Regions from separate parts of the Blastococcus sp. SYSU DS0619 genome, predicted to be linked through region 2. Evidence: riboswitches for the same ligand, from Rfam matches in the RefSeq annotation. Region 2 holds a riboswitch; the other holds the start of a gene.

Region 1 (14,173 bases), on a different contig from region 2:
GGTGACCCGCGCGTCGGGGTCGCCGGTGGCTCCTACGGCGGGGCCCTCGCCCTGCTCGGCGCCGCCTACGACGAGCGCATCGACGCCATCGCGCCGCAGATCACCTGGCACTCGCTGACCACCGCGCTGTTCCCGTCGCAGACCGGCGAGACGGCGGCCGACACGGTCGCCGCTGTCCCGCAGACGGAGGAGGCCGGCGTCTACAAGCGGCTGTGGTCGGGGCTGTTCTTCGGCATCGGCTCGTCGGGCGGCCTGCTGGACGCCCTCGGCGGCGGCGGGGGCGCGCCCGGCGCCGCGTCCGGCGCCGCCCTCGGCGCCCTCCCGCCCGCGCTGCTCGAGCAGGCCGCCGACAACCCCGAGGCCGCGGAGCTGCTGCTCACCTGCGGCCGGTTCCGGATCGAGGTGTGCGAGGCGTACCAGACGGCCGCCGCCTCGGGCACGCTCACGCCGGAGGTCGCCGCGGTGCTCGACCGCAGCAGCCCGGCCGGCGTGCTCGACCGCATCGACGCCCCCACGCTGCTGGTCCAGGGCACCCAGGACTCGCTCTTCGGCCTCGGCCAGGCCGACGCCAACGCCCGTGGGATCGCCGCGGCCGGGACGCCGGTGAAGGTCGTCTGGTTCGCCGGCGGCCACGACGCGTCGTCGTCCGACCGGCAGGCGCAGGAGTTGCGCGACCTGGTCGCCGGCTGGTTCGACTGGCACCTGCGGGGCGAGGGCGAGGACCCCGGCACCGGCTTCGAGTTCCCGTCGCCCACCGGGCTCGGCGCCTCGATCGGCAGCGTGCAGGGCGGCGGCCAGACCGTCGTCGCGGAGAACTACCCCGGGCTGGACGGCGCGGAGCCGGCCACCCGCCGGGCGGTCACCGTCGCCGGGCCCGTACAACCGGTCGTCACCCCCGCCGGCGGGACGCCCGCGGCGCTCACCACCGTCCCGGGCCTCGGCGCCCTCACCGCGGCCCTCGGCGGCACCACCGCGGAGCTCCCCGGGCAGTTCGCCGCCTTCGACAGCGAGCCCCTCGACGCCGCGGTCGAGGTCGTCGGCGCGTCGACCGTCGACCTCGCGGTGGCCTCGCCCAGCGGCTCGGCCACCCTGTTCGCCAAGCTCTACGACGTCGGCCCGGACGGCGCCAGCACGCTGCCCGGCGGTCTGGTGGCGCCCCTGGCCCTCACCGGCCTCTCGACCGATCCCACCGTCCCCACCCGGGTGAGCGTCACGCTGCCCGGCATCGTGCACCGCTTCGAGGCCGGCCACACGATGCGGGTGCTGGTGTCCTCCACCGACCAGGCCTACGCCCTCCCCGACGAGGCCGCGGTCTACTCCGTCGGCCTGGCCGGGCCGGGGGCGGTCAACGGGGTGGCCGACGGCACGACCCAGCTGGCGGCGCCGGTGGTGGACGGCCGGAGCGAGTCCACGGGCGGCACCTCGCGCTGGTGGGTGCTGCTCGCCGTCGTCGCCGCCCTCGGTCTGCTCGGCTGGCTGGCCGCCCGCTGGTGGGGCAGCCGCCGCCGTCGGCAGATCTCGCAGGTGGAGCCGGACGGCGAGGACGTCCCGCTGCGGTTCACCGGCGTCACCAAGGCCTACAAGGACGGCTTCGTCGCCGTCCGGGACCTCTCCTTCGAGGTGCGACGCGGTCAGGTGCTCGGACTGCTCGGCCCCAACGGCGCCGGCAAGACGACGTCGCTGCGGATGCTGATGGGGCTGATCCGGCCGACCGAGGGGCGGATCAGCGTGTTCGGCCACGCCGCCGCCCCGGGCGCGCCGGTGCTGTCCCGGCTGGGGTCGTTCGTGGAGGGCACCGGTCTGCAGCCGCACCTGTCCGGCCGCGACAACCTGACGCTCTACTGGGCGGCCACCGGCCGGCCGGCCGAGGACGCGCACATGGACGAGGCCATCCGGGTGGCCGGGCTCGGTGCCGCCATCGACCGGCCGGTGCGCCGGTACAGCCAGGGCATGCGCCAGCGCGTCGCGATCGCCCAGGCGATGCTCGGCCTGCCCGACCTCCTGGTCCTCGACGAGCCGACCAACGGGCTCGACCCGCCGCAGATCCACGCGATGCGCGAGGTGCTGCGCGACTACGCCGCCACCGGCCGCACGGTGATCATCTCCAGCCACCTGCTCAGCGAGATCGAGCAGACCTGCAGCCACGTCGTCGTCATGGCCAAGGGGCAGAAGATCGCGCAGGGCACGGTGGACGAGATCGTCGGCGCCGGCGGTTCGGTGCTGGTCGGCCTGGCCGACGACGCGGACACCGACCGGGCGATCGCCGTCCTCTCCGCCCTGCCGGGGGTCACCGCCGGTCGGACCGACGACGGCCTGGTGGCCGAGCTCGACGGCGCGCGTCGGGCCGACGTGCTGCAGGCGCTCGTGTCTGCGGGCATCGCCGTCGACCAGTTCACGCCGCGGCGACGGCTCGAGGACGCCTTCCTGGCGCTGGTGGGGGAGTCGTGAGAAGGACGCCCGAGCGAGCATCGCAGGGAGCGCTAGCGACCGAGGAGCGGAACGAGGGCGGAGTCGAACCATGGGCATGAGCGCGACCCGGGGAAGCGACACCGAGCACGTGCAGCCGACCGGCGCGGTCGCCGGCTACCGGCCGGAGCGGACGCTGCGGCTGTCGGTGGAGCTGCGCCGGCAGTTCAAGCGCCGGCGCACCCTCGGCGTCTTCGCGCTGATGGTCGCGCTGCCGCTGGTGCTCATCGCGGCACTGCAGCTGGGCGCCAGCGAGGAGGCGGCCGAGAACTCCCGGATCAACCTGGTCGACGTCGCGACGGCGAGCGGGCTGAACTTCACCCTGTTCGTGCTGTTCGCGACCACCGGCTTCTTCCTGGTCGTGGTGTACGCGCTGTTCTTCGGCGACACCGTGGCCGTCGAGGCGCAGTGGGGGTCGCTGCGGTACGCGCTGGCCACGCCGGTGCCGCGGATGCGGTTGCTCCGGCAGAAGTGGCTGGCGGCGCTGGTGCAGTCGGTCGCCGCGCTGCTCACCCTGGCGGCAGTGGCCGTCGTGGCCGGCGGCATCGCGTTCGGCTTCGGCGACATCCAGACGCCGGTCGGGGTCTCGATCGGCCAGGGCGAGGGGATGCTGCGGCTGGCCGGGATGCTCGGCTACCTGGCGGTGCACCTGCTGGTCGTCGGGGCGCTGGCGTTCTGGTTCTCCACGATCACCGATGCGCCGCTGGCCGCCGTCGGTGGCGCGGTTTTCACCATGTTCGTCTTCGCGATCCTCGACCAGGTGGAGCAGCTGGGCTCGATCCGCGACTGGTTCCCGACGGCGGAGGAGTTCGCCTGGACCGACCTGCTGCAGACGCCGGTCGACTCCGGCGACATGTTCCGCGGGGTGATCCAGTCACTGGTCTACATCGCGATCTTCACCGCGCTCGGCTTCCGCCACTTCGCCCGCCGCGACGTCACCAGCTAGAGGCTGGCGCGCACCGCCTGGGCCCAGCCCTCGCCCATGGCGCCGTCGGTCACGGTCGCGTTCGGGACGGCGGCCAGTGCGGCGGCCATCCCGTCGACCGCCCCGCCGTTCGCGGTGATCCACAGCCGGCCCACGGCGGGCGCCATGTCGAGGTCGCTGATGCTGTCGCCGATCGCTACCGCGTCGTCGGGGGACAGGCCCCGGCGCTCCAGGTCCCAGGCGATGGCGGCGCCCTTGGAGATGCCGCGCGGCATCAGGTGGTAGACCCGCGGCGGTGCCGGGTCCGGGTCCAGCCCCATCCACGACGCTGCCGGGATCGCCCCGTTGTCCTTGAGGGTGAGCCAGCCCAGCTCCCGCTCGGCCAGCCACGCGTCGACGGCGAGCGCGTCCACCCGGCCGCGCAGCAGCGCGTCGGTGGAGTGGGTCGCGTGCCAGGGCGCGTGCCACTCCAGCCGGCCGGGGTGCGCGGCCACCAGCTCCTCGACGACGCCGAGCTCGGCCATCACGTCCATGGCCGTGCGCTCGCCGTACCCGGCGGGCAGCTCGCCCCGCAGCCGGTGGGTGTTCCGCCCCGAGCCCCAGCCGATGGTGGCGCCGAGCTCGGCGATCGCGCCGTCGGCGGCGAAGATCCGTGCGGCCTCCACCACCTGCTCGTAGGTCCGCCCGCTGACCAGCACCAGGGCCACCCCGGCGCGGTGCAGATCGAGCAGGGCGCCGGCCGGTCCGTCGGTCAGCTCGCGGCCGGCGGTGTGCCAGAAGGAGCCCCGCGGGCCGACCATGGTGCCGTCGAGATCGGTGTAGACGATGCGCGCTGCCACGCGCACATCCTGTCCCGCGACGGATCCGGTACCACCCGCGGGTACGATGCTGTCCGTTCACTCATCCAGAGGGGCAGAGGGACACGGCCCGATGAAGCCCCGGCAACCGCCGACTGCGCTCGCGCAGCGGGAGGTGCCAATTCCGTCCCGCGCGGCTCGACGGCCCGACGCGGGGAAGATGAGGAGGTAGTCGTCGCATGACTCTCACCGCTCCCGGTTCCGCACAGGCCGACTCGTCCGCCGGTGGCCCGACCCCGCCCTGTCCGGCCCGCGGGCTCGTCTGCCGCAACTGCGGGGCCACCTTCGGCCTCATCGCCGAGCACGCCTGCGCCGAGTGCTTCGGCCCGCTCGAGGTCGATTACGACCCCGAGCTCATGCGCGCGGTCACCCGGGCGCAGATCGAGGCCGGCCCGCAGAACATCTGGCGGTACGTGGCGCTGCTGCCGGTGGGCCAGGACCCCGCCGAGCGCGTCTCCCTGGACCCGGGCATGACCCCGCTGGTGCGTGCCGACCGGCTGGCCGCCGAGCTGGGGCTGACCGGCGGGCTCTGGGTCAAGGACGACTCGGCCAACCCCACCCACTCGTTCAAGGACCGGGTGGTCAGCCTCGCGGCGACCGCCGCCAAGGGCCTGGGCTACACGAAGATCGCCGCGGCCTCGACCGGCAACCTGGCCAACTCCGTGGCCGCGCACGCCGCCCGCGTGGGGCTGCCGTCGTTCGTCTTCATCCCGGCCGACCTGGAGCCCGGGAAGGTCGTGCAGTCGGCCGTCTACGGTCAGACGCTGGTCGCCGTCGACGGCTCCTACGACGACGTAAACCGGCTGACCAGCGAGCTCGCCGAGACCGACGAGTTCGAGGACACCGCCTTCGTCAACCAGAACGTCCGGCCCTACTACGCCGAGGGCTCCAAGACGATGGGCTACGAGATCGCCGAGCAGCTGGGCTGGCGCATCCCGGCGCAGGTGGTCATCCCGATGGCCTCGGGTTCGTTGCTGACGAAGGTGGACAAGGCCTTCCGCGAGCTCACCGCCGCGGGCATCGTCGAGGCCACCGAGTGGACGATCTTCGGCGCCCAGTCGGCCGGCTGCGACCCGATCGCCACCGCGTTCGACAACGGCTGGGACGTCGTGAAGCCGGTGAAGCCGACCGGGATCGCCAAGTCGCTGAACATCGGCAACCCGGCCGACGGCCCCTACGCCCTCGACGCGATCCGCCGCACCGGCGGCGCCGTGGGCCGGGTCGGGGACGACGAGATCGTGCAGGGCATCCGCGACCTCGCCCGCACCACCGGTGTCTTCGCCGAGACCGCGGGCGGGGTGACCGTCGCCGTCCTCCGGCAGCTGGTGGGCGACGGTCGACTGGACCCGGCCAAGGAGACCGTCGTCCTCAACACCGGCGAGGGCCTGAAGACCCTCGACCCGCTGGAGCCGGTCGTGGGCCCGACCCACCGGGTCGAGCCGTCGCTGAAGTCGGTGCGGGCCGCGGGCCTCATCGGCTGACGGCCGGCACGGCCGCCGGTCCGGGTGACACGGTGGTGACGAACCGCCTGCGCAGGGTGGGTGCTGCTGTACCTTCTCGCGCGGTTCCAGTTCCATGTTCGTGCTCGAACGAGCGGAAGAGGTGGACCCGGCTCCCCGATCCAGAGGAGCCGTCCGCGCGCACATACGTGGGAGCACACGTGGCACAGGGCACCGTGAAGTGGTTCAACGCCGAGAAGGGCTTCGGCTTCATCGCCGTGGACGGCGGCGAGGACGTCTTCGTCCACTACTCGGCCATCCAGATGGACGGGTACAAGAGCCTCGACGAGGGTCAGCGCGTCGAGTTCGACGTCGTCCAGGGCTCGAAGGGCCCGCAGGCCGACGCCGTCCGCAGCGCCTGATCGCAGCGCCTTCCACGGAGGCCCGGACCCCTCGGGGTCCGGGCCTCCGCTCGTCCGGGGGACCCCCGTTCTTGCACTCGGCAGGGTCGAGTGCCAAACTCGTTTCTGGCACTCGGGGCTCCCGAGTGCCAATCAGGTCGGAACGGTGAGGCACCGGTCCGTGGGCCGACGGAGCGTCCACGTCGCTGGTGTCGTCCGTCGCGGGCGCCGAACCCGGCCGTGCAGCGATCCATGCTCGGAGGACATCACCACATGGCCAAGATGATCGCGTTCAACGAAGAGGCGCGCCGCGGCCTCGAGCGAGGGATGAACACCCTCGCCGACGCCGTCAAGGTGACCCTCGGCCCCCGTGGCCGGAACGTCGTTCTTGAGAAGAAGTGGGGCGCGCCCACCATCACCAACGATGGTGTGAGCATCGCCAAGGAGATCGAGCTCGAGGACCCGTGGGAGAAGATCGGGGCCGAGCTCGTCAAGGAGGTCGCGAAGAAGACCGACGACGTCGCGGGTGACGGCACCACCACCGCCACCGTGCTGGCCCAGGCGCTCGTGCGCGAGGGTCTGCGCAACGTCGCCGCCGGCGCCAACCCGATGGCCCTGAAGAAGGGCATCGAGGCCGCCGTCGCCTCGGTCAGCGAGTACCTGCTCTCCACGGCCAAGGACGTCGAGACCAAGGAGCAGATCGCCGCCACCGCGTCGATCTCCGCCGCCGACCCCGCCATCGGCGAGCTCATCGCCGAGGCGATGGACAAGGTGGGCAAGGAAGGCGTCATCACCGTCGAGGAGAGCAACACCTTCGGCCTCGAGCTCGAGCTCACCGAGGGCATGCGCTTCGACAAGGGCTACATCTCGCCCTACTTCGTCACCGACACCGAGCGCATGGAGGCCGTCCTCGACGACCCGTACGTGCTCGTCGTCAACTCGAAGATCAGCTCGGTCAAGGACCTGCTCCCGCTGCTGGAGAAGGTCATGCAGTCGGGCAAGCCGCTGGCCATCATCAGCGAGGACGTCGAGGGCGAGGCCCTCGCGACCCTGGTCGTGAACAAGATCCGCGGCACCTTCAAGTCCGTCGCCGTCAAGGCCCCGGGCTTCGGTGACCGCCGCAAGGCCATGCTGGGCGACATCGCCATCCTCACCGGTGGCCAGGTCATCAGCGAGGAGGTCGGCCTCAAGCTCGACACCGCCGACCTCGAGCTGCTCGGCCGGGCCCGCAAGGTCGTCGTCACCAAGGACGAGACGACGATCGTCGAGGGTGCGGGTGACACCGACCAGATCCAGGGCCGGGTCAACCAGATCCGCAGCGAGATCGAGCGGTCGGACTCCGACTACGACCGGGAGAAGCTGCAGGAGCGCCTGGCCAAGCTGGCCGGTGGCGTCGCCGTCATCAAGGCCGGCGCCGCGACCGAGGTCGAGCTCAAGGAGCGCAAGCACCGCATCGAGGACGCGGTGCGCAACGCCAAGGCCGCCGTCGAGGAGGGCATCGTCGCCGGTGGTGGCGTCGCTCTCGCGCAGGCCACGGCCGTCGCGTTCGACAAGCTGGAGCTCGAGGGCGACGAGGCGACCGGTGCCAACATCGTGCGCGTCGCGCTCGAGGCGCCGCTGAAGCAGATCGCCATCAACGCCGGCCTCGAGGGCGGCGTCGTGGCGGAGAAGGTGCGCAACTCGGAGACCGGCTGGGGCCTCAACGCCGCCACCGGCGAGTACGTGGACCTGGTCGCGGCCGGCATCATCGACCCGGCCAAGGTCACCCGCTCGGCGCTGCAGAACGCCGCCTCCATCGCGGCGCTCTTCCTCACCACCGAGGCCGTCATCGCCGACAAGCCGGAGAAGAACGCTCCGGCCATGCCGAACAGCGATGGCATGGCGGGCATGGACTTCTGAGTCCGGCCACCCGGTCCTGAGAGGGACCTGCACCACCAGCACTGCCCGGCAGGGGCGGTCCGCTTCGGCGGGCCGCCCCTGTCGGCGTCCGCGGGCCGGGTCACTCCGGCGGGAAGCAGCAGAACTCGTTGCCCTCGGGGTCGGCCAGCACGTCCCAGTCGAGGTCTCCGCCCTGCGCGCGCACGACCCGGGCGCCGGCCGCCACCAGCGCGTCCCGGTCGCCGACGACGTCGAGGTGCATGCGGTTCTTCACCCACTTGGACTCGATCACCGGGTTGATCCAGATGTCGGGCCCGGCGCCCGAGGGGTCGATGATCAGCGCCGGCCAGTCGCGTTCCCGGGCGGTGCCGTCGTCGAGCACGTCCTTGCGCACGTAGCCCAGCGCCGCGGCCCACCAGTCGGCCATCGCGTGGTGGTCGCGGGCGTCGAGGCAGAGGTCCTTGAACCGGGCGGGGGCGTCGGCCATGCCCCGACCTCACCACATCCCGGCAGACCGAGGGCCCGCCACCGGATGGTGACGGGCCCTCGACGGGTGTGCTCAGCGGACCTCGACGGGGAACGGCCCCGAGACGCTGCCCTCGCTCGACTTGATCCAGATCTCCGTCGGTGCCGTCGCGGGTGCCGGGTCGACGGTGATCTCCCAGGCGCCCACGTTCTCCGGAGCCTCGACCGCGCCCACGACGCCGGTCGGGTAGCCGGCGATCGGAGCCGCCGCCGGTCCGGTGCCCGCGGCGTTGGTGCGGTGCACGGTGATCGTCGCCCCCGGCACGGTGCCCGACCCGGAGATCCGGAACTCGTCCCCGGCCCGGAACTGGGCCAGCCCGATCGCGACGTCGTCGCCGACCACCCGGTGGTTGACCCCCGCCGACAGGGTGCTGTACGCGGTGGCGGCCGGGGTCCTGGACTGCACCCGGAAGACGTACCGCTGACCGTCGGCGCTCTTCGGCAGGCCGGTCACCTGGGCCGTGGTACCAGTGACGACCACGTCCCGGTCGGCCTGGAGCACGACCGTGGCCGCGTCCGTCGCCGTCGCGTCCGTCCGCAGGAACACCCGGACCCGGTAGCCGGTGGCGTCCGGCACCGGGTTCCACGCGAGGTCGACCCGTCCCTGGGGCGCGGCCGGGTCCGGTCCGGCGCCGGCCGTTCCGGTGATCGCCAGCCCCGTGGGCGCGACGGCCGGGGCAGCGGGCGCCGGCGACACCACGCCGGAGCCGTGCGTGGCGTTGCCGACCGCGTCGATCGCGACGTAGTGCACGGTGGTGTTGGCCGTGGTGACGGGGATCGGCGCCGTGTAGAGCGTCGCGGTGGCCGACGGGACGTTGCCGCCCTCCACCGTCGTCACCGGGCTCCCGTCGGTCGTGTAGTAGAGCGTCCCCTCGTCGGCCGTCAGCGTCAGGGAGGAGGTCTCCACCGCCGTGGTGCCGGTCAGCTCGGGGCTCGTGGTCACCACGGGAGCCGTGGTGTCCGCCGAGCCGTCCTCGTTGGGCGGCGCGATCGTCCCGGCCAGGGCGAACGGAGCGCCGATCTCGCTGCCGACCATCGAACGGACCTCGATGGTGTACAGGGCACCGCCGGTCAAGCCGTCCAGGACGACCTGCGTGGCGCCCGCGCCCACCCGGTAGCCCTCCTGCCGCTGGGTGGCCTGGTCGATGGCGGTGACGCTGTAACCGGTGACCGGCGCGCCACCCGCGACCGGGGCCGCGGACGCCCAGGTGACCGTGGCTGCGGTGCCGTCGGCGTTCCACACCGTGGAGTACTCACTGACGGGAGGCTCGGCTCCGTCCGGGCCGGGTGGGCAGCCGGGAGCGCCACCGCTGGCGAGCCCGTACTCGGCCAGGGTCAGGCCGAGCTGTGCCTCGACGGTGGTGGCCTCGGCCATCCAGCTCAGCGCCACCGCCTGTCCCTCGAACACCAGCTGCTGGTCCGACGGCGACAGGTCGCCGAAGGTCACGGAGAACTCGCCGTTCGCCGCGGTGCCCGAGACCGTGTAGCCGGTCGGGACCTCGTCGGGCACCTCGGTGGGGCTCCAGCCGATCGCCCGCTCACCGATGGCGCCCTCGTCCCGCATCGCCGGGTTGACGACCTCGACGGCGAACCGGTCCAGGCTCACGTCGGCGCCGTAGCTGCCCGAGAACGTCACGGAGTTGACGTTCCCCTCCGCCGGGTCGCTGGCGGTCACCTGCGTGATCGCCGCCGAGCCGACCTGCATGCCGTCCACCAGCGGGGACCCGCTGAAGGACAGCGACACCTCGTCACCGGCCCGGAGGTCGGGCGTGACGCCGGTGAAGCAGCTGGCCGAGTCGTGGTTCCACTCCCGGAAGCCGGTGTCGTCGACGACCCCCGTGGCGGTGCCGACGGTCTGGCCGTCACGGGTGACGGCGAGGGTCGCGGTCTGGCCGGCCTGGGCGGTGTAGCCCTCGATGGCGATCATGTCGCGGTCGGGGAACACCTCGATGTTGCCCGGCCCGCTCGGCGGGTTGCCGGCAGAGGCGCTCGTGGCGACTCCGATGAGCCCGGCGGTGGCGGTGATGGCCGCGAGGCCGCCCGCCAGGGCGCGGCGCCTCCGGCCGGCGGGGTGGAGCGGTCCGGTCGCGGAGGTGGCCAGAGGTCCGGCCTCTCTTCCGCGACCGCGCCCGGTGGTCGGTCCTGTTCTGGTCATGGCCTGCTCCGCGGTTCGCGCTCGTTCTCCCCGGTCGAGGGAACGTGCACACGGTCGTCGAGCGGAGCGGTGGCGAGGCAGCCGAGGGGTGGGGGACGGGGACCCCCCAAAAGGGGAGGGGGCGGCCCCCGGGCGCCGGGACGTTCACGCGTGGTCGCCCGGGGTAGGCGGCTGACCGTGACGGTGATCATCGGGACGTCGGGGTGGCAGTACCGCGACTGGCGCGGCGCCTTCTACCCGCAGAAGCTCGCCCAGCGGCTGTGGCTCGAGCACTACGTCGAGCACTTCGCCACCGTCGAGAGCAACAACGCCTTCTACCGGCTGCCCGAGCTCGAGACGTTCCAGAAGTGGCAGGAACGGACGCCTGCCGACTTCCGCTGGGCGGTCAAGGCCAGCCGGTTCCTCACCCACATCAAGCGGCTGCGCGAGCCGGAGGAGCCGGTCGGCCGGCTGATGGGCCGCGCCGAGGGTCTGGGGCAGAAGCTGGACACGATCCTGCTCCAGCTGCCGCCCACGCTGAAGGCGGACACCGACCTGCTCAGCGAGTGCCTGGCGCAGTTCCCGGTGGGCACGCGCGTGGCGGTCGAGCCGCGGCACGAGTCGTGGTGGACCGACGAGATCCGGGTGCTGCTCGAGCGGTACGGGGCTGCGCTGTGCTGGGCCGACCGGGACGAGCAGCCGATCGCACCGCTCTGGCGCACCACCGACTGGGGTTACCTGCGCTTCCACCACGGGTTCGAGGGGTGGGGCTACCGCGCCGAGACCCTGCAGCTGTGGGCCGACCGGCTCGTGGCGACCTACGGCGACGACGACGTCCTCGTGTACTTCAACAACGACCCGGGCTGCAACGCCGTCATCGACGCGGTGCGGTTCGCCGACTGCGTCCGCCGGGCCGGGGGGACGCCGACCCGTGTGCCCACGGCCGACCAGGCGACCGGGGTGGCCTGGGCGCCGGTGGAGGTCCCCCCGGCCTGACGGCGCGGGTCAGCCGTTCCCGGCCCCGCGCCCGGCGTCCGCGCCGGCCTGCTCGGCTGCCCCGCGAGCGGCCTTCTCGGCGTCGCGGGCGGCCTGCTCGGCGTCCTTGGCAGCCTCCCGGGCGGCCTTCTCGGCCTCGCGCGCGGCCTGCTCCTGGGCCTTGGCGGCGTCGCGGGCGGCCTTCTCGGCGTCGTTGGCCGCCTGGCGTGCCTGAGCGGCCGCCAGCGCCTCCTGGGCGTGCTCGTCGGCGTGCGTGACGGCGTTGTCGAGCCCGCGGAGGCCGCTGTCCTCGGCGGGCTCCTCGGTCTCCAGCGGCTCGGTCTCGGTCGGCTCCACCTCGGTCTCGAGCGGCTCGGTCTCGGTCGGCTCCACCTCGGTCTCCAGCGGCGCCACCTCGGTGGTGTCCGGGCTCGTCGAGTCGGCGTCGGTGGCGTCGTCGGTCCCCGGCAGGTCGACGGGCGAGACCGTCTCCAGGGCCGACGCGACGGTGTCCTGCACCGGGGCCGGGAGCGCGCCTGCCGCGCCGGCGCCGGTCACGCCGGCGGCCGCGATGCCCAGGCCGGTGGCCACCTGTGCCGCGGTGCCGGCACCGGCGATCTTGGCGACGACGGCGGCGAATCCTTCGAGCAGTGCCACGGGTGAGTTCCTTCCGAACGACGGACCGCGGGCGCGGCTGTTCGGACGGTTATCGGCAGCTGGAGCGGGCGGCTGCAGCCGACCGGGGCGGGATCACCCGGACGGAGTCATCCGGTCGGCAGCTGGGCCAGGTGCTCGGCGACCGTGCGCGGCGGCCGACCGAGCAGGTCGGTGAGCACGCGCGGGCTGCCGGTGAACCCGTGCGCGCGGTACCAGTCGAACATCGTGGTCCGGCAGCGGCCGGCGTAAGTCCCGTCGTCGTCGGCCCGGACGTCGACGGCGGTGACCGGGCGCCCGGAGCGTGCGGACAGCAGCGCGGCGACGTCGGGTGCGGTCAGCTCCTCCGGGCCCACCGCCTCGAAGGTGCCGCTGTCCAGGCCGTCCGCGGTGAGCAGCACCGCCGCGGCCTCGGCGACGTCGCGCAGGTCGACGAAGGACTGCGCCTGCTCCAGCCCCCAGGGGCTGCGCAGCTCGCCGCTCTCCACGGCGGCGGCGACCTGTCCGTCGAGGTTGTCGGCGTACGCGCAGGGCTGCAGCACCCGCCACCGCGCCGCCGTCCCCGCGACCGCGCCGTCGAGAGCCTCCTCGACGCGGTCCTTGGCGGCGTGGTGCGGCATCGCGCGGGCCTGGGGGCGCAGCACCGAGTGGTAGACCAGCCGGCGCACCCCGGACCGGGCGGCCTGCGCCAGGACCGCCGGTGCACCGGTCGCCTCGCCCGGGTCGAAGTTGGGCCAGATCAGGTACAGCGCGTCGGCGCCGGCCAGGACGGGGGACAGGTCGCCGGTCAGGTCCCCGACGACGACCTCGGCGCCGAGGACGTCCAGCGCCGGGCGCGGGCGGCGCGACGGGACGACCGCGCGGACCTCCTCGCCCCGGGCCTGCAGCGCCCGGACGACGGCGGTGCCGGTGGCCCCGCCGGCGGCGGTCACGACGATCACAGGACGTCGGTCGCCTCGGCGTGCCGCACGCCGAGCTGCTCCGCCGCCTGCCCGAGCACGTCCTGCACGACGAGCGTGTCGGCCAGCGGCATGACGGCGCTCTCGGTCCGGCCGGCGCGCAGGCACTCGGTGACCTCGACGAGCTCGTGCGCGTACCCGGTGCCGGTCTGCGGCCGGGTGATCGTCTCCGGCTCGGCGCCGGCGCGGTGCAGCACGATCGTGTCCGGGTGGTGGAAGCGGGGCAGCACGTCGATCCAGCCGGTCGTCCCGAACACCCGGGCCTGCCCCGGCAGGGCGTTGCGCAGCGAGGTGGTGAGCGAGGCCGTGCGGCCGTCGCCGAAGTCGAGGAGCAGCGAGGCGTCGGCGTCCGCCCCCGACGGGAACAGCGAGCCGGCGGCGACCACGCGCTGCGGCGTGCCCAGCAGCATCTGCGCGAAGGAGACGACGTAGACGCCCAGGTCGAGCAGTGCGCCGCCGCCGAGCGCCATGGCGAAGAGCCGGTCGGCCGGGTCGTACTCGCGGGCCACGCCCAGGTCCGCCTGCACCGAGCGCAGCTCGCCGATGGCGCCGTCGGCGATCAGCTCGCGCACCGCCACCACGGCCGGCTGGAAACGCGTCCACATGGCCTCCATGACGAAGACCCCGGTCTCCCGGGCCAGGTCCACCACCTCGACCGCGCCCGCGGTGGTCGCGGTGAACGACTTCTCCACCAGCAGCGCCTTGCCCGCGCGGAGGGCGGCCAGCGCGAGCGCGTGGTGCTGCGGGTGCGGGGTGGCCAGGTAGAGCACGTCGACGTCCGGGTCGGCGATGATCGCCGCGTACGAGCCGTGCGCTCGGTCCAGCCCGTGCCGGGAGGCGAAGGCGTCGGCCCGCTCAGGGGACCGCGAGGCGACCGCCACCGGTCGCGCGTTCGGCACGTGCGCGAAGTCGTGCACCACGTTCTCGGCGATGCGGCCCGGACCGACGACTCCCCAGCGG
Region 2 (14,173 bases):
GCCAGACGTAGAGGGCGATGAACACCGGCGCGGTCATCTCGAAGACCAGCGCGATCCCGACCGGCATGCGGCCGATGGCGACGTAGTAGAGGAACTGGGTGAGCGCGACGCCCACGACGCCGAAGACGGCGAGCAGGGGCAGCTCGCGGGCCCGCACCCGCAGCCGGCCGGGAGCGGCCAGGGCCAGCACCGCCAGGAGCACCAGCGCCGCACCGGTGCAGCGCAACGCGGTCAGCCGGGTGGGCGGCACCCCCGCCTGGAGGGCGAGCGTCGACACCGTCCCGTTGACGGCGAACAGGGCAGCCGCGGCGAGGGTGAACGCGTACCCGAAGGCGGGGCGGACGGTGCGGGGCACCCCCGCAATGTAGCGGGCAAGCGGCTCCGAGCCACCTACCGGTCGGAACGGCTACCGGGTCAGAACAGCGCGAGGTCCTGCGCGGGCGGGCGCGGCTCGGGACCGGACGCGGCGAAGACCTCGGCCAGGCCGGTCGCCTCGAAGACCCGCCACACCGACGGCTGCACGTCGCGCAGCCGCAGGGCGGTACCGCGCTGCAGGCACCACCGCCGGACGGCGATCAGCACCGACAGCCCTCCCGAGCCGATCGACGGCACCCCGCCGAGGTCGAGCTCGAGGACGGTGCAGCCGGCCAGCGGGCACCCCGCGACGAACGCCTCCAGCTGCGGGGCGGTGACCAGGTCGATGTCGCCCTCGACGACCACGCGGGCGTGCCCGCCGGCGGCCTCCCAGCCCAGCCGCAGCGCGGCGGGATCGGGCGCCGGGTGCGACACCCACCACGGCCGGCGCCGTCCCGGCGGCCGCGCCAGCCGCCGCGTCACGTCCCACTCGTGCGCCCGCACCATGCCCGTTCCCCCAGCTGCCGACGGTCCGACCCCCGTCGCCCGGACCGTACGGAGCGCGGACCGGCGGTACAACGGATTCCGATACGGAATCGGCCGGTGTGCCGCGCCCGGCGGGCGTGCTGTGACGGGTAGTCATCGGGGGACGCCGTTCCGTCCGGCGCACGAGCCGGGACCACGAGAGGAGCAGCCATGGACGAGCGGCCACCGTGGTCGGCCCGCCGGCGCCGCACCCTGGTCGGGCTGGCGCTGGGGGTGGTCGCCGGCGCGCTCGGGGCGATCGCGCTGCCGGCCGGGTTCGGGGTGACCGCGGGCGGGATCGCGGCGCTCTGCGCCCTGCTTCTGGTCATGGCGGCGGTCGTCTTCCTGGTCGTGCCCGGCCCCGGCACCGCCGGAGCGCTCGCCCGCTCCTCGCCGCTGGCGGGGGCCGTGTTCGTCGTCGCCGTCCTGCTGCTCCTGTCGACGTCCGCGCAGCTGCGCCTGGTGTGGTCGCTGGCCGCCGGAGGCGCCGCCGCCTGGACCGTCTACGCCGTCTGGGCGACCCGGCGCACGCGGGACTGACCGGCGGCGCGAGACTCGCCGTCATGGACGTGCCCGAGGCCCTCTACCTCCCCGACGGCGACGGCTTCACCGCCACGGCGCTCACCATCGGCCCGTGGGACCCCGCGCACCAGCACGCCGGGCCGCCCGCCGCGCTGCTGCTGCGGGCGGCCGAGCGGGCGAGCGCGATCACCGGCGGGCAGACGGTGCGCATGGCCTACGACATCCTCGGGCCGGTGCCGGTCGGCCCGGTGCGGGTACGCACGTCCGTCGTGCGCCCGGGGCGGCGGATCGAGCTGGTCGAGGCCGTGCTCGACGCCGGCGACGGCCGCCCGCTCATGCGCCTGTCGGCCTGGCGGATGCGCTCGCGCGACGACGCCGCGGCCTCCCCGACCCTGCCCCATCCGGCGCCGGCCGGCCCGGAGGAGAGCCGGCCCGAGCGGGCGGCGTTCTTCTCCAGCGAGATCGCCTACCACCGGGCGCTGGACTGGCGCTTCGCCGCCGGCACCTTCAACGGCCCCGGGCCCGCCACGGCCTGGACCCGGCCGGAGTGCGCGCTGGTCGCCGGGGAGCCGATGTCCCCGCTGCAGCACCTGCTGGTCATGACCGACGCCGCCAGCGGCATCTCGGCCACCCTGGACTGGACGCGGTCGACGTTCGCCAACGTCGACCTGTCCGTGGCGCTGCACCGCCCGCCGCGCGGCGAGTGGCTCGGCGTGGACGCCACCACGGTGCACGGCGGCACCGGCGCGGCGCAGTGCCTCGGCGTCCTCTTCGACGTCGACGGGCCGGTCGGCCGGTCCACCCAGTCGCTGTTCGTGGAGCCCCGCCCACCGGCGGCGTGAGTCATCTCTCCGTGCCGCTGAGGCCCAGGTCAGCGGCTCGTCGCGGCCTCCGCCGTGCGGTACCCGGCGGGTCCGGTTGGCATCGGCCGCCGCCGCTCGCCACTGTGGAAAGGTCGCTTCCCCCGACGATCGGAGGCTGCCACCCGTGGACGCGTTGAGAGAGCTGCTGGACTGGCTGTCCGGGCGGGGCCTCGAGGTCGTGCTGATCATCATCGGCTCGGTGCTGCTCGCCCGGTTCGTGGCCTGGGCCGGGGCGAAGATCACCGACCGGATCGACCGCAACTCCACCGGCGGCGACGCCCTCGTCCGCTCCGAGGCCGCCAAGCACCGGCACTCGCTCACCCAGGTGCTCACCTGGGCGGCGATCGTGCTCATCTACTCGATCTCGGTCTTCTTCGTCCTCGACCGCCTCGGCGTACCGGTCACCGGCCTCGTCGCGCCGGCCACGGTGCTCGGCGTCGGCCTGGGCTTCGGCGCGCAGCGCATCGTCGGTGACGTGCTGGCCGGGTTCTTCATCATCACCGAACGGCAGTACGGGTTCGGCGACGTCGTCTCCATCCAGGTCGTCGGCGGTGGCGACCCGGCCACCGGCACGGTGGAGGACGTCACGCTGCGCGTCACCCGCGTCCGGTCGCCCGACGGCGAGGTCGTCACGGTGCCGAACGGGCAGATCGTCAAGGTCGTGAACCTCTCCCGCGACTGGGCCCGCGCCGTCGTCGACGTGCCGGTGCCGACGAGCGTCGACGTCAACCGGGCCAACGAGATCCTCCGCCAGGTCGGCCGGGAGGCGTTCCGCGACCCGGCGATGCGCCCGCTGCTGCTCGACCCGCCCACCGTCATGGGCGTGGAGAGCCTCGGCCTGGACGAGGTGAACGTGCGCGTCGTCGCCCGCACGCTGCCGGGCAAGCAGTTCGAGGTCGGCCGCGACCTCCGGGCCCGGGTCGTCGACGCGTTCCGCAGCCAGGGCATGCAGGTGCCGCAACCGACCACCACGATGCAGGCGGCCGACGAGGGCACCGCGGTGCAGGAGGGAGCCCGATGACCGCGCCCGAGGACCGGCCCGCCGACACGCCGGGGCCCGACCAGACCCCCTCCGAGCCCACCGTCAGCACCGCCCCGCCGGCCGCGCCGCCCGCCCAGACCGCTCCGGCGGCGGAGCACCGCTGGTGGCACTCGATCCCCCGGCACCTGGGCCGGGCGCGCACCTCGACGGTGGTGCTGGTCCTCCTGTTCCTGTCCATCGGCGCGCTCTACCTCAACGTCCGCCCCCCGGCCGCGGGTGAGCCGGCCTCCACCGAGGAGACCGCGGAGCAGACCGAGCCGACGGAGACCGGGACGGTCGAGCCCACCGAGACCGAACCGACCGGGACCGAGCCGGCCGAGCCGACCGAGCCGACCGGGACCCCGGCGACGACCGAGCCGTCGGCGTCCACCACCCGGCCGAGCACCACCGGGTCGACGTCGCCCGGGACGACCGAGCCGACCGCACCGGCGACGACCGAGCCCACGCCGACGGGCGACTCCGACGGCACGGACGACGGGACCGCCCCGGCGTCCCCGACCGGCTGAGCGGTGGGGCCGGTGTTTCACGTGGGACATCGGCCCCGCCCGGCCGGTCACCCGGCCAGCAGCTCGCGCAGCCGCTCCTCGGCGCCACCCTCGACGTCGACCACCTTGGTGCGGGCGGTCGCGCCGGTGACCAGCGCCACCGCCGGGCACCGCACCCCGAAGGCGTCGGCGACCGCCGCCAGCGCCGCCTCGGTGGCCCGGCCGTCCACCGCACGAGCGCCCACCCGCACCACGAGGGCGCCGTCGTGCTCACCGCGCACGACGGTCCGCCCGGCGCCGGGCCGCACCCGGATGGTCACGCGCACCCGGTCAGTGTGCAGGTGGTGGCCCCGACGTCCTACGATCACGACGGCTCCTGAGAGGCAGCGCGAAGCACCTGGCTGGCTGCCCGGCAACCTCTACTCCGTCTGAGGTGCTCCAGGGGAAGAGCCGGCCGGGAGGCGTCCGCCCCCCGGCAAGGACGGAGCTCCCGTGCGCCGCGGGTCTCCGCGAGCGAGAGGAGACGGCGCATGAGCGACCCGCAGAACTGGAGCTTCGAGACCCGGCAGATCCACGCCGGGACCGGCCCCGACCCGACGACCGGGGCCCGCGCCCTGCCGATCTACCAGACGACGAGCTACCAGTTCCGCGACAGCCAGCACGCCGCGGACCTGTTCGCGCTGGCCGAGATGGGCAACATCTACACGCGGATCATGAACCCGACGCAGGACGCGCTCGAGCAGCGCGTCGCGTCGCTGGAGGGCGGCGTCGCGGCACTCGCGGTGGCCTCCGGGCAGGCCGCGGAGACGCTGGCCATCCTCAACCTGGCCGAGGCCGGCGACCACGTCGTCGCGTCGGCGTCCCTCTACGGCGGCACGTACAACCTGCTGCACCACTCGCTGCCGAAGATGGGCATCACCGTCTCCTTCGTCGAGAACCCCGACGACCCGGAGAACTGGCAGTCCCTGGTGCAGGACAACACCCGGGCCTTCTACGCCGAGACCATCGGCAACCCGAAGGGCGACGTCCTGGACATCGAGGCGGTCGCCGGGGTCGCGCACCGCAACGGCGTCCCGCTGATCGTGGACAACACCGTCGCCACCCCGTACCTGATCCGTCCCTTCGAGTTCGGCGCCGACGTCGTCGTGCACTCGGCGACGAAGTACCTCGGCGGGCACGGCACCGCGATCGCCGGCCTGATCGTCGACGGCGGCGCGTTCGACTGGCGCGGTGGCAAGCACCCGATGTTCACGACGCCCGACCCGACCTACCACGGCGTCGTCTACGCCGACCTCGGCGCGCCGGCCTTCGCCCTCAAGGCCCGGGTGCAGCTGCTGCGCGACCTCGGCCCGGCCGTCTCGCCGTTCAACGCGTTCCTGGTCGTGCAGGGGATCGAGACGCTGTCCCTGCGCATGGAGCGGCACGTCGCCAACGCCCAGCGGGTGGCGGAGTTCCTCGAGGCGCACGACGCCGTCGACCGGGTCAACTACGCCGGCCTGCCGACCAACCAGTGGCACGCCGCGCAGCAGAAGTACGCCCCGAAGGGCGCCGGCGCCGTCCTCACCTTCGAGCTGCACGGCGGCAAGGAGGCCGGGCAGAAGTTCGTCGAGGCGCTGGAGCTGCACAGCCACGTGGCCAACATCGGCGACGTGCGCAGCCTGGTGATCCACCCGGCGTCGACCACCCACTCGCAGCTCACCCCGGAGGAGCAGCTCACCACCGGTGTGACGCCGGGGCTGGTGCGCCTCGCGGTGGGCCTGGAGGGCATCGAGGACATCCTGGCCGACCTGGAAGCGGGCTTCCGCGCCGCCAAGGGCGCCTGAGCGATGGGCGGGTGGGTCGAGGGGGATCCGGTCGGCGACCGGCGCTTCCTCGACCTGCCCGGGCCGTTCCCGCTGGAACGCGGCGGGACCCTCCCGGCGGTGCGGGTTGCGTACGAGACCTGGGGGACGCTCGCGCCCGGCGGGGACAACGCCGTCCTGGTCGAGCACGCGCTCACCGGCGACAGCCACGTCGTCGGCCCGGCCGGCGCGGGCCACCCGTCGCCCGGCTGGTGGAGCGGCATCGTGGGGCCGGGCGCGGCCCTGGACACCGACCGCCTCTTCGTCGTCTGCGCGAACGTGCTCGGTGGCTGCCAGGGCACGACCGGGCCGTCGTCGACCGCGCCGGACGGCCGGCGGTGGGGGTCCCGCTTCCCCGAGGTGACCGTGGCCGACCAGGTGCGCGCCGAGGCCGCCCTGGCCGACGCGCTGGGCATCGCCCGGTGGGCCGCCGTGGCCGGCGGGTCGATGGGCGGGATGCGGGCGCTGGAGTGGGCCGTGGCGGAGCCGGCGCGGGTCGACGCGCTGTTCTTCCTCGCCTCGGGCGCCGTCGCCTCGGCCGACCAGATCGGCACGCAGACCACCCAGCAGGCCGCCGTCCGGGCCGACGCCCGCTGGGCGGGTGGGGACTACCCGCCCGACGCCCCGCCGGTGGACGGTCTGGGGGTCGCCCGCAGGATCGCCCACCTGACCTACCGCAGCGGGGTGGAGCTGGAGGCCCGGTTCGGCGCCCACCTGCAGATCGACGGCCGGTACGCGGTCGCCTCCTACCTGGAGCACCACGCGGACAAGCTGTCCCGCCGCTTCGACGCCGGCAGCTACGTGCTGCTCACCGAGGCCATGAACGGCTGGGACGTCGGCCGCGGCCGCGGCGGCGTCGAGGCGGCGCTGTCCCGGGTGACCGCCCGCGCGATGGTGGCCGGCGTGGACACCGACCGGCTCTACCCGCTCGGCCAGCAGCGGCGGGTGGCCGACGCCCTGGGTGTCCCGCTGCGGGTGATCTCCTCGCCGTACGGGCACGACGGGTTCCTGATCGAGACCGACGCCGTCGGGGCGCTGCTGACCGAGCTGCTGGGGACGCCGTGACCGACGACGAGCGCGCGGCCCTGCGCGCCGCCTGCGACCGATCCCTCTCCGGGCACGGCGACTGGCGGCCGGCGGACCAGCTGGCCGCGATCCCGCCCGGCACGGCCCCGGACCGGTACGGCGACGGCGGCGTGGTGGCCGACCTCGAGACGGAGGTCGCCGGGCTGCTCGGCCGGCCCGCGGCGGTGTACCTGCCCAGCGGCGTCATGGCCCAGCAGGCGGCGCTGCGGGTGCACGCCGACCGGAGGGGCCGGCGCACCGTGGTCTGCCACCCGGAGAGCCACCTGATCCGGCACGAGGAGCAGGCGTTCGAGCGGCTGCACGGCATGGTCCTGCGACCGGCCGGCGACCGGTACCGGCTGCTGGTGCGCGCCGACCTCGACGCCGTCGCCGAGCGGCCCGCCGCGTTGCTGGTGGAGCTGCCGCAGCGCGACCTCGGCGGGCAGCTCCCGCCCTGGGACGACCTGGCCGGGCAGGTGGGCTGGGCCCGCGAGCGGGGCGCGGCCGCGCACCTGGACGGCGCGCGCCTGTGGGAGGCGTCCGCCGGCTACGACCGCACGCCGGCCGAGATCGCCGGGCTGTTCGACACCGTCTACGTCAGCTTCTACAAGGGCCTCGGCGCGCTGGCCGGCTGCTGCCTGGCCGGCCCGGCGGACGTCGTCGCCGAGGTCCGCGAGTGGCGCCGGCGGCTGGGCGGCACGCTGTTCGGCATGTGGCCCGGAGCCGCGTCGGCGCTGGGCTGCCTGCGGCGCCGGCTGCCGCTGATGCCGGCCTACCTGGAGCGCGCCCGCGAGGTCGCCGACGCCGTGCGCGACCTGCCGGGCGTCACCGTCGTCCCCGATCCGCCGCAGACCCCCATGCTGCACCTGCTGCTGCGCACGACCCCCGAGGCGTTCACCGCAGCTGCCCGCCGGCTGGCCACCGACGAGGGCCTGTGGACCTGGCCGCAGGCCGGGCGCACCGGCGACCCCGGCGTGGTGCGGGTCGAGCTGGCCGTGGGGGACGCCACGCTGGCGCTCCCGGTCGGGGAGCTCCGCGCGGCGGTCGCCGCCCTCGCCGGGGAAGGCTGACGGCCGGCGGATAGCGTCGGCACCATGGGTCTCGACGTCGCCGCGCTGCGCGCCTCCTTCCCCTCGCTCGCGAGCGGCACCGCGCACTTCGACGGCCCCGGGGGGACCCAGGTGCCGGCCGCGGTGGGCCGGGCGGTGGCCACGGCTCTGACCGCGCCGGTCAGCAACCGCGGCGCGGTGACCGCGGCCGAGCGGTTCGCCGACGGGACGGTGCTCGCCGCCCGGGCGGCGATGGCCGACCTGCTCGGCGCCGACCCCGCCGGCGTCGTGTTCGGGCGCAGCGCCACCCAGCTCACCTTCGACCTGGCCCGCACGCTGGCGGCCGGCTGGGAGCCGGGTGACGAGGTCGTCGTCACCCGGCTCGACCACGACGCGAACATCCGGCCGTGGGTGCTGGCCGCCGAGGCGGTCGGCGCCACGGTGCGGTGGGCGGCCTTCGACCCGGGCACCGGTGAGCTGACCGCCGACGACGTCGCCGCGGTGCTCACCGACCGGACCCGGCTGGTGGCCGTGACCGGTGCGTCCAACCTGATCGGCACCCGCCCGCCCATCGCCGCCATCGCCGAGCGGGTGCACGCGGCCGGCGCGCTGCTCGTCGTCGACGGCGTGCACCTGACCGCGCACGCCCCGGTCGACGTCCGCGCCCTCGGCGCCGACGTCCTGCTCTGCTCGCCGTACAAATTCCTCGGCCCGCACTGCGGCGTCTTGGCCGCCGACCCCGCGTTCCTCGCCACCCTGCAGCCGGCCAAGCTGCTGCCGTCGTCGGACGCGGTGCCCGAGCGCTTCGAGCTGGGCACGCTGCCCTACGAGCTGCTGGCCGGGACGACGGCGGCGGTGGACTTCCTCGCCGCCCTCGGCGACGGCGGGACGCGCCGGGAGCGGCTGGTCGCGGCGATGACCGCGATCGAGGAGCACGAGGACCGGCTCCGCGAGCGCCTGGAGGCGGGGCTGGCGGAGCTGCCCGGTGTCCGGCTGTGGTCCCGGGCGGCGCACCGCACCCCGACGCTGCTGCTGACCTTCGACGGGCGCGACGCCGCCGACGCCTACCGGTTCCTCGCGGCCCGGGGCGTCAACGCGCCGGCCGGTTCCTTCTACGCGATCGAGGCCAGCCGGTGGCTGGGGCTCGGCGACACCGGCGGCCTGCGGGCCGGGCTGGCCCCCTACAGCGACGCCGACGACGTCGACCGGCTGCTGGCCGGGCTGCGCGCGTGGCTGGCCGGCTGATCAGCCCTCGAGCCGCTGCACCCGGCGGGCGGACTCCAGCCGGTCGGTGTAGCTGATCGCGTTGCCCTGGATGTGCAGCCGGTCGTCGTCGGTGCACTCGCGCAGCACCTTCGCCGGCACGCCCGCGATGAGCGAGCGGGGCGGGAAGACCTTGCCCTGGGTGACGACGGCGCCGGCGGCGACGATCGAGCCGGTGCCGATGTGCGCGCCGTTCATCACGATGCTGCCCATGCCGACCAGCACGTCGTCGTCGATCCGCGCGCCGTGCAGCACCACCCGGTGCCCCACCGAGACCCGCTCCCCCACCACCAGGGGGGAGCCCGCGTCGGAGTGCAGCGTGCAGCCGTCCTGAATGTTGGAGTCGGCACCGATCTCGATGACCTCGGTGTCGGCCCGGGCCACCGCGCCGTACCAGATGCTCGACCGCGGGCCCATGGTCACCGCCCCCACGACGACGGCCGTGGGCGCCACGAACGCGTCGTCGTCGATCCGGGGGGAGCCGAAGTCCAGGGCACCGATGAAGTTGTCCGCCACCCCGCCACCCCAGCACAGCCCGGCGGGAGGCGGCCAGCCGGGGGCGGACGCCGGCCGGCCGGGGCGGGCGGCAGTCAACCCTCGTCGGGGGTGAACACGTCCTCGATCCGGCAGCCGAACAGCGCGGCGATGCGGAACGCCAGGGGCAGGCTCGGGTCGAACCGCCCCTTCTCCAGCGAGATCACCGTCTGGCGGGAGACGCCCAGCTCCTCGGCCAGCCGGCCCTGGGACCAGCCCCGCTCCTGCCGCCGCTCGGCGAGGTCGTTGCGCACCGGGTCAGGCGTCGCGCCGGCGCAGCAGCGAGAACCGGGCGGCGACGTCGGCGAAGGCGAGCAGCAGCAGGCCGGTGAGCACGGTGGACGCGTCGACCCGCAGATCGGTCACCGACAGCGCGAACAGCCCGACCCCGGCCACCGCGACGACGTCGAGGAACGTGGCGGAGGCGCTGCGCTCCCACCACCGGTGCTCGACGGTCTCCTCCGGCCGGGCGACCTGCTCGGTCTCCGTCACGGGGGCGACGAACAGCAACCACCCCAGCCCGTACGTCGGCCCCAGGGTGCACAGAGCGAAGACCGTGGCGCGCAGCCAGAACTGCTCCCCGCCGAAGCTGCCGGCGAGCAGGCCGATGCCCGCGGAGAGGACGAGGGCGGTGACGACGGCGGCCAGCTGGCGGGGGAACACGGCGACTCCACGGGTGACAAGGAAGCTTGACACCTGCGTACTCCACCAGGAGCGGGGGCCGGTGTCAAGCGTCCTTGACCATCCGGGTCAGATCAGGCCGTGCGCGTGCACCGCCTCCGCCACCTGGATGAACCCGGCGACGTTGGCACCGAGCACCAGGTCGCCCGGGGAGCCGTACTCCTCGGCGGTCTCGTGGCACCGGCTGTGGATGTCCCGCATGATCTCCGCGAGCCGTGCCTCGCTGTGCTCGAAGGTCCAGCGGTCGCGGGAGGCGTTCTGCTGCATCTCCAGCGCCGAGGTGGCCACACCGCCGGCGTTGGCGGCCTTCCCGGGCGCGAACAGCACGCCGGCCTCGCGGAACGCCTTCACCGCCGTCGGGGTGGCGGGCATGTTCGCCCCCTCCACCACGTACCGGCAGCCGTTCCGGGCGAGGACGGCGGCGGCGTCGCCGTCCAGCTCGTTCTGCGTCGCGCTGGGGATCGCCACGTCGCAGGGGACGTCCCAGATGCTGCCCCCGGGGACGAAGCTCGCCGAGTCGCGCCGCTCGGCGTAGTCGGCCACCCGCCCGCGCTCGACCTCCTTGACCTGCTTGAGCAGGTCGAGGTCGATGCCCTTCTCGTCCACCACGTAACCGGTGGAGTCCGAGCAGGCCACGGCGGTCCCGCCCAACTGGTGCACCTTCTCGATGCCGTAGACGGCGACGTTCCCGGAGCCGCTGACCACGACCCGCTTGCCGTCGAAGGACTCTCCGCGGACGTCCATCATCGCCTCGGCGAAGAACGCGGCGCCGTACCCGGTCGCCTCGGTGCGCACCAGCGCCCCGCCCCAGCCGAGGCCCTTGCCGGTGAGGACGCCGGACTCGTAGCGGTTGGTGATCCGCTTGTACTGGCCGAACAGGTAGCCGATCTCGCGCGCACCGACACCGATGTCGCCGGCCGGGACGTCGGTGTACTCGCCGATGTGCCGGTAGAGCTCGGTCATGAACGACTGGCAGAACCGCATGATCTCGGCGTCCGACCGGCCCTTGGGATCGAAGTCGGAGCCGCCCTTCCCGCCGCCGATCGGCATGCCGGTGAGCGCGTTCTTGAAGATCTGCTCGAACCCGAGGAACTTGACGATGCCCAGGTTCACCGAGGGGTGGAAGCGCAGCCCGCCCTTGTAGGGGCCCAGCGCGGAGTTGAACTCGACCCGGAAGCCCCGGTTGATCCACACCTCGCCGCGGTCGTCCTGCCACGGCACCCGGAAGATGATCTGCCGCTCGGGCTCGCAGATCCGCTGCACGGTCTTCATCTCGGCGTACTCGCTGTGCCGGTCCAGGACGACGGCCAGCGACTCCAGGACCTCGCGGACGGCCTGGTGGAACTCCGTCTCCCCCGGGTTGCGGTGCAGGACCTCGTCGTAGATGCCCCGGACCGTCTCCGGTACCTCACCGCTCACCGCGCACCCCTCTCGCCGGACGTCCTTCCTGCGCAACGTACGTCGATCGCCGGGGCGGGGCCGGATGGACGGCCGGTTGTCACACCCGGCCGCCACCATGTCGGGCATGCCGGAGCCGACCGACCTGCCCGTGCGGGCGTTCGCCGACCAGGCCGCCCTCGAGGCGTGGCTGGAGGCGAACGGCGCCACGGCGCCGGGCCTCTACGTGCGGATCGCCAAGAAGGGCTCCGGCGTCCCCTCGGTGGACTGGGAGCAGCTGGTCGAGGTGCTCCTCTGCTTCGGCTGGATCGACGGCCGGGCCAACCGGCTCGACGACACCGCCTACCTGCAGCGCATCACCCCGCGGCGGCCGCGCAGCGTCTGGTCGCTCAAGAACGTGCAGACCGTGGCCCGGCTGACCGAGGAGGGGCGGATGCGGCCGGCCGGGCTGGCCGCCGTGGCGGCCGCGAAGGCCGACGGCCGCTGGAACCGCGCCTACCCGGGCCCGGCCACCATCACCGTGCCCGACGACCTCGCCGCGGCCCTGGACGCCGCACCCGCGGCCCGGACGGCGTTCGACGGGCTGCGCGGGGTGGACCGCTACGCCGCCCTCTGGCGGGTGCACACCGCGGCCACCCCGGCCACCCGCGCCAAGCGGATCGCCGCCCTGGTCACCACGCTCAGCGAGCGCTGACGCCCTCCGGCCGGAGCGTCAGCCGGTGGGGCGGACGCCGAACCGGAAGCCGCCCTGGTCGACCGAGGTGACCGACAGCGGCGTCCCGTAGGTCCGGGCGTGCACGATCATCCCGTTGCCGATGTAGAGCGCCACGTGGCTGATCGGCGAGTAGTAGAACACCAGATCGCCCGGCTGGAGCTCGCCACGGGAGAGCTGCGGGCCGATCTTGGACTGGCCGCTGCTGGTGCGCGGCAGCGCGATGCCGGCAGCCGCGTAGGCGTAGGACGTCAGCCCGGAGCAGTCGAAGGCGCCGGGGCCGGTCGCGCCCGACCGGTAGGGGGAGCCGACCTTGGACAGGGCCACCTGGATCGCGGTCGCCGCCGCGCTGCCCGCCGGTACCGGGAGCTCCGCGACCGACGGCGTGCTCAGCCGGGGGCCGGCGACGAGAGTGGAGACGCGGTCCTGCTCTGCCGCGGACAGCCGGTCGTAGTCCGACTGGTACTCGGCGGCCCGCCGCTCGACCTCGGCCTGCTGCGCCTGGAGCTCGGTGAGGCCCGCCTGCGCGGTGGCGGCGGCCTGGTCGGCCGCGGCCTGCGCCTCCTCGGCGGCCGCGCGGGCCGCCGCGACCTGGGCGATGACCGAGTTGGTGTGCGTGGCGATCATGTCCAGCGTCGTCATCTGCTGGACCAGGTCCTCCGCCGACTCGCTGGTGAGGAAGGCGGCGACGCGGGACTGGGTCTTCTCGGTGAAGCTGCTCTGCACGATGGCCCGGATCTGCGGCTCGTGCACCGCGAGGGCGTCCCGCGCGGCCTGGGCCTGGGCGGCGGCGTCCGCGGCGGCCTGCTGCTGGGTGGCGACGATCTCCTCGGCCTCGTGGACCTGGGCCTCGACCGCGGTCAGCTGCTGCGCGGCCTGGGCCATCAGCGAGGCGGCCTCGGCCACCGATCCCGGCTCGGCGCCGGCCGGGGTCGTCATCGCCGGGGAGACGACCATCGTCGCCGCCGCCATCAGCGCGGCACCCACCGCGAGGACGGCGCGTGAGCGGCGACGGGTGGTCGAACGCTGTGCGTGCACCGGGGCCTCCGATCAGCTGCGCCGGACCCGGGGAAGGGGCCTCAACCATGCGCGTCAGAACGGACCGTAGGCACTCGATATCGACTAGTAGCGGCGGGCGCGCGGGTGTGCGCGAGCGCGGCCGCCTCGTCCGTACCACGCGCCCCACGGGCGATCTCCCGCCACGCGGACGGGCCGGTTCAGCGGATGCGCGGGCCCGCGGCGGTGCCGTCGGGCAGCCGGTCGGCGGGCAGGCGGACCAGGCGGTCGGCCACCGCGCCGGTGACGAAGGAGTAGACGGCCTTGTGGCCCACGTCGACGATCCGGTCGCGGCGGGACCAGGTCCAGGGTGGGGCGCCGACGCCGGTCGCGTTCTCCAGCGTCTGGTCGGTGGCCAGCCGGATCGAGGTGTGCCAGGCCGAGGCGCGCCAGCCGCGCAGGCCGGAGGCGGCCCAGACGCCACGGAGGGCGCCGACCGCGGCACCGGTGCCCCAGTGCATGAGGTGGTTGCGCACCGGCGGACGGGCGGACCCGGGCAGCCGCCGGCCGGTCGTGAGGGCCGTGAGCGTGCGCGCGGGCACGTAGCTGTCCGGCCGGTGCGTGAGGGCCTGCTCGGCCTTCTCGCCCAGGGTCATCACGGCGACGCCGGCGAGACCGGCCAGTGCGCCCCGCAGGGCAGCGCGTCCCAACATGGGAGGCCCCTACCCCGGGAGCGGCGCCGGGCAACGGCCCGGCGAAAACAGCGCCCGGCCCGTGCGTACGCGCACGGGCCGGGCGACCGACGCTCAGCCGGCGAGCGGCTCCTGGACGTCGAGGCCGGCG

The links. Region 2 has a riboswitch for S-adenosylmethionine ahead of ACI79T_RS01520 (bifunctional o-acetylhomoserine/o-acetylserine sulfhydrylase). Riboswitches for the same ligand answer to the same signal wherever they lie in the genome.
Region 1: another riboswitch for S-adenosylmethionine. It lies ahead of thrC (threonine synthase); the one in region 2 lies ahead of ACI79T_RS01520 (bifunctional o-acetylhomoserine/o-acetylserine sulfhydrylase).

What each region holds. Positions count from the first base shown of each region.
Region 1 is NZ_JBJHAM010000002.1:251,900-266,072, reverse strand. Features, by position in the region: gene ACI79T_RS03820 (alpha/beta fold hydrolase) at 1-2,448, shown strand, start outside; gene ACI79T_RS03815 (ABC transporter permease) at 2,525-3,412, shown strand; gene ACI79T_RS03810 (HAD family hydrolase) at 3,409-4,230, opposite strand; SAM riboswitch class I at 4,289-4,415, shown strand; gene thrC (threonine synthase) at 4,428-5,729, shown strand; gene ACI79T_RS03800 (cold-shock protein) at 5,909-6,109, shown strand; gene groL (chaperonin GroEL) at 6,362-7,987, shown strand; gene ACI79T_RS03790 (VOC family protein) at 8,088-8,453, opposite strand; gene ACI79T_RS03785 (fibronectin type III domain-containing protein) at 8,526-10,646, opposite strand; gene ACI79T_RS03780 (DUF72 domain-containing protein) at 10,824-11,621, shown strand; gene ACI79T_RS03775 (hypothetical protein) at 11,631-12,257, opposite strand; gene ACI79T_RS03770 (SDR family oxidoreductase) at 12,365-13,195, opposite strand; gene ACI79T_RS03765 (Gfo/Idh/MocA family protein) at 13,192-14,173, opposite strand, start outside.
Region 2 is NZ_JBJHAM010000001.1:307,307-321,479, reverse strand. Features, by position in the region: gene ACI79T_RS01555 (EamA family transporter) at 1-355, opposite strand, end outside; gene ACI79T_RS01550 (STAS domain-containing protein) at 415-861, opposite strand; gene ACI79T_RS01545 (hypothetical protein) at 1,051-1,419, shown strand; gene ACI79T_RS01540 (thioesterase family protein) at 1,443-2,243, shown strand; gene ACI79T_RS01535 (mechanosensitive ion channel family protein) at 2,389-3,285, shown strand; gene ACI79T_RS01530 (hypothetical protein) at 3,282-3,812, shown strand; gene ACI79T_RS01525 (DUF167 domain-containing protein) at 3,860-4,117, opposite strand; SAM riboswitch class IV at 4,164-4,279, shown strand; gene ACI79T_RS01520 (bifunctional o-acetylhomoserine/o-acetylserine sulfhydrylase) at 4,322-5,614, shown strand; gene metX (homoserine O-acetyltransferase MetX) at 5,618-6,697, shown strand; gene ACI79T_RS01510 (threonine aldolase family protein) at 6,694-7,767, shown strand; gene ACI79T_RS01505 (cysteine desulfurase-like protein) at 7,792-8,991, shown strand; gene ACI79T_RS01500 (gamma carbonic anhydrase family protein) at 8,992-9,525, opposite strand; gene ACI79T_RS01495 (helix-turn-helix transcriptional regulator) at 9,600-9,797, opposite strand; gene ACI79T_RS01490 (hypothetical protein) at 9,802-10,206, opposite strand; gene gdhA (NADP-specific glutamate dehydrogenase) at 10,294-11,643, opposite strand; gene ACI79T_RS01480 (YdeI/OmpD-associated family protein) at 11,750-12,316, shown strand; gene ACI79T_RS01475 (C40 family peptidase) at 12,335-13,372, opposite strand; gene ACI79T_RS01470 (hypothetical protein) at 13,552-14,043, opposite strand; gene ACI79T_RS01465 (hypothetical protein) at 14,137-14,173, opposite strand, start outside.